DNA from 2 places in the Mangrovibacillus cuniculi genome. Region 1 is predicted to be linked to the other one. Evidence: a T-box and tRNA genes for the amino acid it is inferred to sense, from the RefSeq annotation. Region 1 holds a T-box; the other holds one or more tRNA genes.

Region 1 (5,125 bases):
TATGCTAAAACACAAATGCTTTTGTCATTTCAACATAGAGATCTTGGCTGGGACGGATTAACGGATTTGTTAACTTCGTTTATCCATGAGCGTAAACGCTTGGATTGGGTTCTTCACATTATTAAAGATGTTTTCCTTTACAAAGATGAATTAGAAATAGAGAGAATTTTTTCTATAACTGATGAATTAATGACTGGTGAAAGAGAAGATTTGCTCCCTTTTATTAAAAAGAAATTCCCAAAAATTCCAGAAGAGATTATTACGTTTCTTTGGTCATACGAGGGCGCTTTATCTCTTGATTCTTTCTTTTCCTTTAGAGGTAGACCTTTTTTAGACTCGGTTACACAATATGTAGAAGTAGCGATTGACGAATATAAAATGGAGCAGGAATATCAAAATTATTTGGATTGGATTAGAAGGTATGTTGCCGATAAATCTTCTGTGGAAGAGACAGTCCATGTGCACTTAACGGGAAGTCCTGTTTTATACGACGCAAAAGGTAATTATTTTAAAGAATCTGATTTACAAAAACACATTGATAGAAGGTTGATGAGTCATCATCCTATCTATGTTGATTCTCAATTAATTGCGCCTTTATTAAGCCTATCGCCTAAAAGAATCTATTTTTACACGGATTCACCTAATCAGCCGATAATTCGAACATGTTTAGCTATTTTCGAGGAAAAATTAGAAGTATTAGCTATGGAGTCTTTTCCTTTTCGTTTAGATATATCAAAAGCAAATTTTTAGGTGAATGACTATTGCATTTTAGTGGCAACCTCTCTATAATACGTTACATAACATTATCTAATCTCAATGTAATGATGAGGACATGATAGCGATGTACGGTTTCTAGAGAGGGAAGCATTTGGTGAAAGCTTCCTAACACGACATATGCTGTTACCACCTTTGAACACTAGCCCGAAATGTATAGTAGGCGCTAGCGGCTGCAGACCGTTATCTGAACTGGAGTCAAACAGCTTAGTCTGTTTGAAAACTAGGGTGGAATCACGATTTCAAACTCGTCCCTTTTATAGGGGCGGGTTTTTTATTATTTATTGGGTTAAATTCCCAATTATTCTGAAGGAGGCTACCGAAAATGGCAGAAAACATTCAATTAGTATTTCCAGACGGCGCGGTAAAGGAGTTTCCTGTAGGGACAACAACAGAAGAAGTTGCTGGATCTATCAGCCCTGGACTAAAGAAAAAAGCATTAGCTGGTAAAGTAGATGGTGAGTTATTTGATTTACGTACTGCTTTATCAAAGGGCGGAGCATTTGAAATTGTGACACCTGATCATGGAGATGCATTAGAAATTCTTCGTCACAGTTCTGCTCACCTTTTAGCACAGGCACTTAAACGTTTATATGGGAATGTAAACTTAGGAGTAGGGCCTGTAATTGAAAGTGGCTTCTATTATGATGTTGATGTAGAAGAAGTAATTTCTGCAGAAGACTTCCCTAAGATTGAAAAAGAGATGAAGAAGATTATTTCTGAAAATATCTCTATTGAGCGTATTGAAGTATCTCGTGATGAAGCGGCAAAACGCTTTGAAGAAATGGGAGATCCGTACAAAATTGAATTGCTTGAAGCGATTCCAGCAGATGAAACAGTAACACTTTACGAGCAAGGAGAATTCGTTGACCTTTGCCGCGGTGTACACGTCCCATCAACAGGCAAATTAAAAGAGTTCAAACTGTTAAGCGTTGCAGGTGCTTACTGGCGTGGAAACAGTGACAATAAAATGCTTCAACGTATTTACGGAACTGCTTACTTCACTAAAGATGATCTAAAAGAACATCTTCGTTTGTTAGAAGAAGCGAAAGAGCGTGACCACCGTAAATTAGGAAAAGAACTTTCCTTATTTACAAACTCTCAAAAAGTAGGGCAAGGTTTACCGCTTTGGTTACCAAAAGGAGCAAAAATCCGTCGTGTTATCGAGCGCTACATTGTAGACAAAGAAGAAAAACTTGGTTACGACCACGTTTATACTCCAGTTCTAGGTAGCGTTGAGCTATACAAAACAAGTGGTCACTGGGATCACTATCAAGATGGAATGTTCCCAGCAATGTCAATGGACAATGAAGACTTAGTACTTCGTCCAATGAACTGTCCACACCATATGATGATTTATAAAAATGACATTCACAGCTATCGTGAACTTCCAATCCGTATCGCAGAATTGGGAATGATGCACCGTTACGAAATGTCTGGAGCACTTGCTGGATTACAGCGTGTACGTGGAATGACGTTAAATGATGCACATATCTTCGTTCGTCCTGATCAAATCAAAGCAGAGTTCCAACGTGTGGTTCGCTTAATTCAAGAAGTGTACAAAGATTTCGGTTTAGAAAACTACTCCTTCCGTTTATCTTACCGTGATCCAGAAGATACTGAGAAATACTTTGATGACGATGCGATGTGGGAACGCGCGCAATCGATGATCAAAGAAGCGATGGATGAGCTAGATCTTGACTACTTTGAAGCAGAAGGCGAAGCGGCATTCTACGGTCCAAAACTAGACGTGCAAGTTCGTACTGCTTTAGGAAAAGACGAAACTCTATCGACTGTTCAATTAGACTTCTTGTTACCAGAGCGTTTCGACTTAACTTACGTTGGAGAAGATGGAAAGCAGCACCGTCCGGTAGTAATCCACCGAGGTGTTGTATCTACAATGGAACGTTTTGTAGCCTTCTTAATTGAAGAATACAAAGGTGCACTTCCAACTTGGTTATCACCAGTTCAAGTAGAAATCATTCCGGTATCGTTGGATGTTCATGGTGACTATGCAGAGCGTGTTCGTGAACAACTTCAGGCGGCAGGATTACGAGTAGAAGTTGACGTGCGTGATGAAAAATTAGGATACAAAATCCGTGAGGCGCAAATGCAGAAGATCCCTTACATGCTAGTAGTAGGAGATCAAGAAGTAGAAGGAAACGCAGTAAACGTCCGTAAATACGGAGAACAAAAATCAGAAACAATTTCATTTGATGCATTCCTTGAGCAACTTTTAGCTGAAGTGAAGCGTGGATAATGATTGATAGGTGACCCTCCAGCTTGGCTGGGGGGTTATTTTTTGTGTGGGCTGATAAAAAGTGAGCATAAGTCGACGAAAGTGTGCAGAGGCAAAGGAAAAGTGAGCAGAAGTCCATAAAAGTGTGCAGAGGCAAAGGAAAAGTGAGCAGAAGTCCATAAAAGTGTGCAGAGGCAAAGGAAAAGTGAGCAGAAGTCCACGAAAGTGTGCAGAGACGAGGGAAAAGTGAGCAGAAGTCCACGAAAGTGTGCAGAGACAAAGGAAAAGTGAGCAGAAGTCCATAAAAGTGTGCAGAGACGAGGGAAAAGTGAGCAGAAGTTCACGAAAGTGTGCAGAGACGAGGGAAAAGTGAGCAGAAGTCCACGAAAGTGTGCAGAGGCAAAGGAAAAGTGAGCAGAAGTCCATGAAAGTGTGCAAAAGCAAGAAAAAAGTGACCACATTTCCCAAATAGTGTGCAGATACTACCTTTCATATAAAATATAGTAAACCTAGCAGGAGTTTTGACAAATTTCACGAATCCATACAAAAAAGGAGTGATCATTATTATTAGAAAAAAACCCTACGCACTTCAATATCTAGAAGCACTGTCTAGAAGAGTTCCAGAAGACTACAAGTTAACAAAGGAGCTAATGAACGAACTAAGGAACAGAGAATCAGGTTATATAGGTGAGAAAAATATGGACTTTTACGTAGCGAGGCTTCCTTTTCAACATACGTACTTAATTGATTTGTATTTACCTTCGCTTGGACTGACACAAATTGATGGGCTGCTGATTTTCGAACAATTTATTCTTGTGCTAGAATCTAAACATATAAGTGGAGTAGTTTCATATAACCCATCTACTCGTCATCTTATCAGAGAATATGCCAACCAAGTGACACACTTTTCAGACCCGATAGCACAAGCTGAATTTGCTGCAGTTCAAGTTCAAAAGATGTTGAGTAAAGTGACGGATAAAGAAATTGTTGTTGAACATTTGGCGTTATTAACTTCTAAACATTGCGTGGTTACAAGTGAGCTTCCAGAGAACATTTGTCGTGTAGAACACTTATATCAGAAAGTCATGAGTTATCTAGTCAAACACAAAGATAAGCTGATATTAAATGAAAGTGAGATAAAAGCAAGTTTACTTCAGTTAAATCGACCTTTTGAAAATAACCTCAGTAATGCCTTTCCCATAGATCCCCAAAACTTACGCAAAGGAATTATTTGTCCCCTGTGCAAAAAGATTGTTAAACAGATCCCATATAAAATTTACCAGTGTAATTCATGTGATAACTCTGAGGATAATCTATTTCTTCTAGCCATAAAAGATTATGCACTGCTTATAGATAAGCAACCAATTAACCTTCATTTACGTCAATTCCTTCAAATTCCATGCAGATCAAAATTTCGACGTACACTCCAAAAATATAATGTCCCTAAAACAGGTCACTCACATGCAACTCGAGTAAATCTCACTCAACTATTAAAATTGTAAAATTCCTCTTGTCAGACACCAACAATCATGCTATTATTATTTTTGTTGCGAAAGACATGCTATTGACAGGCCCAGCCTGTTATGATAAAGTTACTAAGGTATAATTGAATACTACTTGGTTATCCAAGAAGGAGCACCCGCTTCTCACCTTAATTGACGCCTTTGGTTGTTGATAGGTAGAAAAACCAGTTCGACTTTTTACATTTACGTATTTGGTATGAACATACGCGGGTTCCGGTTGTGGGCTCGCTTTTTTTATGCGTGCATAAGCAATTTGGATGCTACTAACGTATTCTTGATTAAACCTTGGAGGTGGCTAATTATTAGCAAAGACATGTTCGTTAACGATGGTATTCGTTCTCGTGAAGTTCGCCTGATTGATCAAAATGGAGAACAGCTTGGTGTCAAGTCAAAGAACGAAGCACTTGAGATTGCTGCTCGTGTTAACTTAGATCTTGTTCTTGTTGCACCGAATGCGAAACCACCAGTAGCACGTATTATGGACTACGGTAAGTTCCGCTTCGAACAACAGAAAAAAGAAAAAGAAGCACGTAAGAATCAAAAGGTCATCAATATCAAAGAAGTACGCTTAAGCCCAACAATTGATGAA
Region 2 (5,125 bases), 1.0 Mb from region 1:
ATTCCTGTACCACCTCTCTTCCGTTTGAGCAATGGGGGGACGCAGGAGGATAGGGTATGCGCACTGCTGGATATGTGCGCTCAAGCAGTAAGACTGGTAACGAGGCAAATCCCGTTACCGTAAGGTCAAGCTGTGATGACGAGGGAATTATAGTACCGAAGTACCTGATTTCACACTGCCAAGAAAAGCCTCTAGCGAGGAAGAAGGTGCCCGTACCGCAAACCGACACAGGTAGGCGAGGAGAGAATCCTAAGGTGTGCGAGAGAACTCTCGTTAAGGAACTCGGCAAAATGACCCCGTAACTTCGGGAGAAGGGGTGCTCTGATAGGGTGAAAGCCCGAGAGAGCCGCAGTGAATAGGCCCAGGCGACTGTTTAGCAAAAACACAGGTCTCTGCGAAGCCGCAAGGCGAAGTATAGGGGCTGACGCCTGCCCGGTGCTGGAAGGTTAAGGAGAGGGGTTAGCTCACGCGAAGCTCTGAACCGAAGCCCCAGTAAACGGCGGCCGTAACTATAACGGTCCTAAGGTAGCGAAATTCCTTGTCGGGTAAGTTCCGACCCGCACGAAAGGCGTAACGATCTGGGCACTGTCTCAACGAGAGACTCGGTGAAATTATAGTACCTGTGAAGATGCAGGTTACCCGCGACAGGACGGAAAGACCCCGTGGAGCTTTACTGCAACCTGATATTGAATTTTGGTACAGCTTGTACAGGATAGGTAGGAGCCTTGGAAGCCGGAGCGGCAGCTTCGGTGGAGGCATTGGTGGGATACTACCCTGGCTGTATTGAACTTCTAACCCGCGCCCCTTATCGGGGTGGGAGACAGTGTCAGGTGGGCAGTTTGACTGGGGCGGTCGCCTCCTAAAAGGTAACGGAGGCGCCCAAAGGTTCCCTCAGAATGGTTGGAAATCATTCGTAGAGTGTAAAGGCACAAGGGAGCTTGACTGCGAGACCTACAAGTCGAGCAGGGACGAAAGTCGGGCTTAGTGATCCGGTGGTTCCGCATGGAAGGGCCATCGCTCAACGGATAAAAGCTACCCCGGGGATAACAGGCTTATCTCCCCCAAGAGTCCACATCGACGGGGAGGTTTGGCACCTCGATGTCGGCTCATCGCATCCTGGGGCTGTAGTCGGTCCCAAGGGTTGGGCTGTTCGCCCATTAAAGCGGTACGCGAGCTGGGTTCAGAACGTCGTGAGACAGTTCGGTCCCTATCCGTCGTGGGCGTAGGAAATTTGAGAGGAGCTGTCCTTAGTACGAGAGGACCGGGATGGACGCACCGCTGGTGTACCAGTTGTCTTGCCAAAGGCATCGCTGGGTAGCTATGTGCGGAAGGGATAAGTGCTGAAAGCATCTAAGCATGAAGCCCCCCTCAAGATGAGATTTCCCATTCGTAAGAAGTAAGATCCCTGAAAGATGATCAGGTAGATAGGTTCGAGGTGGAAGCATGGCGACATGTGGAGCTGACGAATACTAATCGATCGAGGACTTAACCAAGTCAAACTTGGTGATTCTCGGCAATACGCTTTGGTGGCGCGCAGTATTTAGTTTTGAAGGAATAAAGGTGAAAAAAACACTTGATTTTTTCTTCAAATATAGTAAAATAAATTTTGTCTTAAGAGACAAAAGAGATTTGAAGCAATAATGTCTGGTGGCGATAGCGAGAAGGTCACACCCGTTCCCATCCCGAACACGGCAGTTAAGCTTCTCAGCGCCAATGGTAGTTGGGGGATCTCCCCCTGTGAGAGTAGGACGTCGCCAGGCTTATATGATTCCGCAGTAGCTCAGTGGTAGAGCTATCGGCTGTTAACCGATCGGTCGCAGGTTCGAGTCCTGCCTGCGGAGCCATTGCTTCCATAGCTCAGCAGGTAGAGCACTTCCATGGTAAGGAAGAGGTCACCGGTTCGAGCCCGGTTGGAAGCTTATTTAATTTCACTTTACTGGCCCGTTGGTCAAGCGGTTAAGACACCGCCCTTTCACGGCGGTAACACGGGTTCGAATCCCGTACGGGTCACCATTTATACATATTAAAAATATGGAGGATTAGCTCAGCTGGGAGAGCACCTGCCTTACAAGCAGGGGGTCGGCGGTTCGATCCCGTCATCCTCCACCATATATTTTGCCGGTGTAGCTCAGTTGGTAGAGCAACTGACTTGTAATCAGTAGGTCGTGGGTTCGACTCCTATCGCCGGCACCATCCAAGTGGAGGGGTAGCGAAGTGGCTAAACGCGGCGGACTGTAAATCCGCTCCCTCAGGGTTCGGCGGTTCGAATCCGTCCCCCTCCACCACTTATTTACCTTTAATAGAGGTTTTTTTATTACTATTAATTCAGTAATTGGTTATGCATAGTATACTTTACTCTGGTTAAACTATTACTATCACATTATTGGGCTATAGCCAAGCGGTAAGGCAACGGACTTTGACTCCGTCATGCGTTGGTTCGAATCCAGCTAGCCCAGCCAATTTTAGAGCCATTAGCTCAGTTGGTAGAGCATCTGACTTTTAATCAGAGGGTCGAAGGTTCGAGTCCTTCATGGCTCATCACATAAAACTAGTCTACTTTTGTAGGCTAGTTTTTTTGTTACGTGATCAATAACAACTCATCGTTAGTCACGTGATGTGGTTGACTCTTAGATGAGTCTCCTTTATTTAATTAAAAATGATACTTTGTACAAAAGAGATACGTAATGGGATCTTAAATAGGTTTTCTTTTATGAAGATTACAGGTATGTGAGTTGAAAGGTGTTGTTCTATACTCATCTGGTGCGAGGAAATCCGCCGTGAGAAGAGAATAGGAGCGCTCTATACTCATCTGGCGCGAGGAAATCCGCCGTGAGAAGAGAATAGGAGCGCTCTATACTCATCTGGCTCGAGGAAATCCGCCGTGAGAAGAGAATAGAAGCTATCTATGCCCATCTGGCGCGAGAAAACCCTTAGCAAGAAAAGAATATGGCCCCTACAAGCACTCATGCACCAAGATAACAATGAGAGAAAGCATAAGAACATTTCACACTTCCCCTCAGTAATAAGTTTATGGACATAAAGAAATTTATTTTTAAAAGTGGCGCTAGAAGCAGACCCTACATATACCGAATGGACAAATTGGAGAATTGTCTCTCTATACTTCACCATACAAGCTAAGATTGATATAAAACGACTAAATATAAAATTATATATTCTGAATAGTTATGCAAAATTTTGTTGAGTTGAGTCATGTTCCTATTTACTCTTACAATAGAAGAAAGATAAAAAGGGGGAAACATTCATGAAATCAATCTCTTTAATAGGTGTACCAATGGATTTAGGTCAAATGAGACGTGGAGTAGACATGGGGCCTAGTGCTATCAGATATGCAGGTGTAGTAGAACGTTTAGAAAACATCGGTCATACAGTAAGAGATCGAGGGGATGTTTTAATTGAAGCAGCTGAAAGAGTGCAAGACCCTTCTACTAATTTGAGAAATTTGAAAGCGGTTGCTAAAGGGAATACGGAGCTGGCCATAACGGTTGATAAAGTTATTACTGAAGGGGACTTTCCTTTAGTACTAGGTGGGGACCATAGTATTGCGATGGGCACAATTGCTGGGCTAGCAAGGCATTATAGTAATTTAGGGATTATTTGGTATGATGCACATGGAGATTTAAACACTGGAGAAACCTCTCCATCTGGTAATATACACGGGATGCCACTAGCGGTTAGTTTAGGAATAGGTCACCCGACTTTAACTTCCATACACGGTGATTCTCCAAAAATAAAACCGGAGAATATTGTTATCATTGGAGCAAGATCTCTAGATGAGGGAGAACGAACGTTAATTAAGGAAAAAGGAATTAAGGTATATACCATGCATGAGGTAGACCGTCTTGGAATGACTCAAGTAATGGATGAAACTATCAGTTACTTAAAAGAAAAGAATCTAGATGGGGTGCATTTATCTTTAGATTTAGATGCGTTGGATCCACAAGAAGCACCAGGGGTAGGAACACCGGTTCCAGGTGGAGCTACTTATAGAGAAAGTCACTTGGCTATGGAGATGTTAGAAGAGTCAAAGTTAATTACTTCAGCTGAATTTGTAGAAGTAAATCCTATTCTAGATGAGAAAAACAAAACTGCGGCTACAGCAGTTGCTCTCATTGGCTCTTTATTTGGTGAGAAGCTTTTGTGATAGAAAGAAAACACACCTGAAAATGAGTGGTTACTGTTCACGTAACAAAAAAAGAATGTCAGGACTTCCTGACATTCTTTTTATTATTTTCTAGCCATAGTTGATTTAATAGTTGATCTAGTTCTACACTTGCTGCAACTACTTCTGAGTGTGCAAAGGAATACTTTGAAGCGAGTTTCACCATCTTTTGACGACAATATTCAATATGTTCTTCTAAACTCTTCATCAGTCATTCCTCCTGCAAATGGTATATATATACTTTATCCCCTTTTTACAAAAAGTACAAACATATATAGTAAAAATTTGTTAGAATAAACCTATAAATTATTTTTAGAACGGTGAAACTTTTTTGAAACCTATACGTATAAAAGGTAGCCGCAGAGGCGGAGGGTATAGAAAATGGACTTACTAGTAAAGAAGAGAATTAAACAGGTATTAGCTGGTGATCAGAATGCGTATGGTGAAATTGTTGAACTTTACAAAGATAAAGTCTTTCAATTATGCTATCGAATGCTTGGTAACCGTCATGAAGCGGAAGATATGGCACAAGAAGCGTTTATTCGTGCATATGTAAATATTCATACGTATCATCTTGATCGGAAATTTTCCACGTGGTTGTTTCGGATAGCCACTAATGTATGTATTGACCGTATCAGAAAGAAAAAGCCTGATTACTATTTAGATGCAGAGGTTGCAGGGACGGAAGGTTTAACGATGTATTCTCAAATTGCTTCTACGGAATTAAAACCTGATGAAGAAGTAGAACAATTGGAGATAGGTCATACAATACAACAAGAGATAATGCAATTGCCAGAAAAGTATCGATCAGTTATTTTATTAAAGTATATGGAAGAATTGCCTTTACAAGAGATTAGTGAAATATTAGATATGCCTCTTGGAACTGTGAAGACGCGTATACACCGAGGAAGAGAAGCGCTTCGCAAACGATTAAGACACTTATAA

Evidence for each region. The T-box of region 1 lies ahead of thrS (threonine--tRNA ligase). A T-box ahead of a tRNA ligase gene usually reads a tRNA of that ligase, here a tRNA-Thr.
Region 2: it encodes a tRNA-Thr, which carries the amino acid that the T-box ahead of thrS (threonine--tRNA ligase) is inferred to sense. The anticodon was not compared.

Annotation. Positions count from the first base shown of each region.
Region 1 covers NZ_CP049742.1:1,839,705-1,844,829, reverse strand. Annotated here, with positions in the region: gene G8O30_RS09510 (putative sporulation protein YtxC) at 1-750, shown strand, start outside; T-box leader at 813-1,033, shown strand; gene thrS (threonine--tRNA ligase) at 1,100-3,034, shown strand; gene G8O30_RS09500 (nuclease-related domain-containing protein) at 3,535-4,515, shown strand; gene infC (translation initiation factor IF-3) at 4,850-5,125, shown strand, end outside.
Region 2 covers NZ_CP049742.1:2,877,369-2,882,493, forward strand. Annotated here, with positions in the region: rRNA gene G8O30_RS14600 (23S ribosomal RNA) at 1-1,493, shown strand, start outside; rRNA gene rrf (5S ribosomal RNA) at 1,644-1,760, shown strand; tRNA gene G8O30_RS14610 (tRNA-Asn) at 1,770-1,844, shown strand; tRNA gene G8O30_RS14615 (tRNA-Thr) at 1,847-1,919, shown strand; tRNA gene G8O30_RS14620 (tRNA-Glu) at 1,939-2,013, shown strand; tRNA gene G8O30_RS14625 (tRNA-Val) at 2,034-2,109, shown strand; tRNA gene G8O30_RS14630 (tRNA-Thr) at 2,118-2,193, shown strand; tRNA gene G8O30_RS14635 (tRNA-Tyr) at 2,201-2,285, shown strand; tRNA gene G8O30_RS14640 (tRNA-Gln) at 2,385-2,459, shown strand; tRNA gene G8O30_RS14645 (tRNA-Lys) at 2,466-2,538, shown strand; gene rocF (arginase) at 3,263-4,162, shown strand; gene G8O30_RS14655 (aspartyl-phosphate phosphatase Spo0E family protein) at 4,221-4,388, opposite strand; gene sigW (RNA polymerase sigma factor SigW) at 4,562-5,125, shown strand.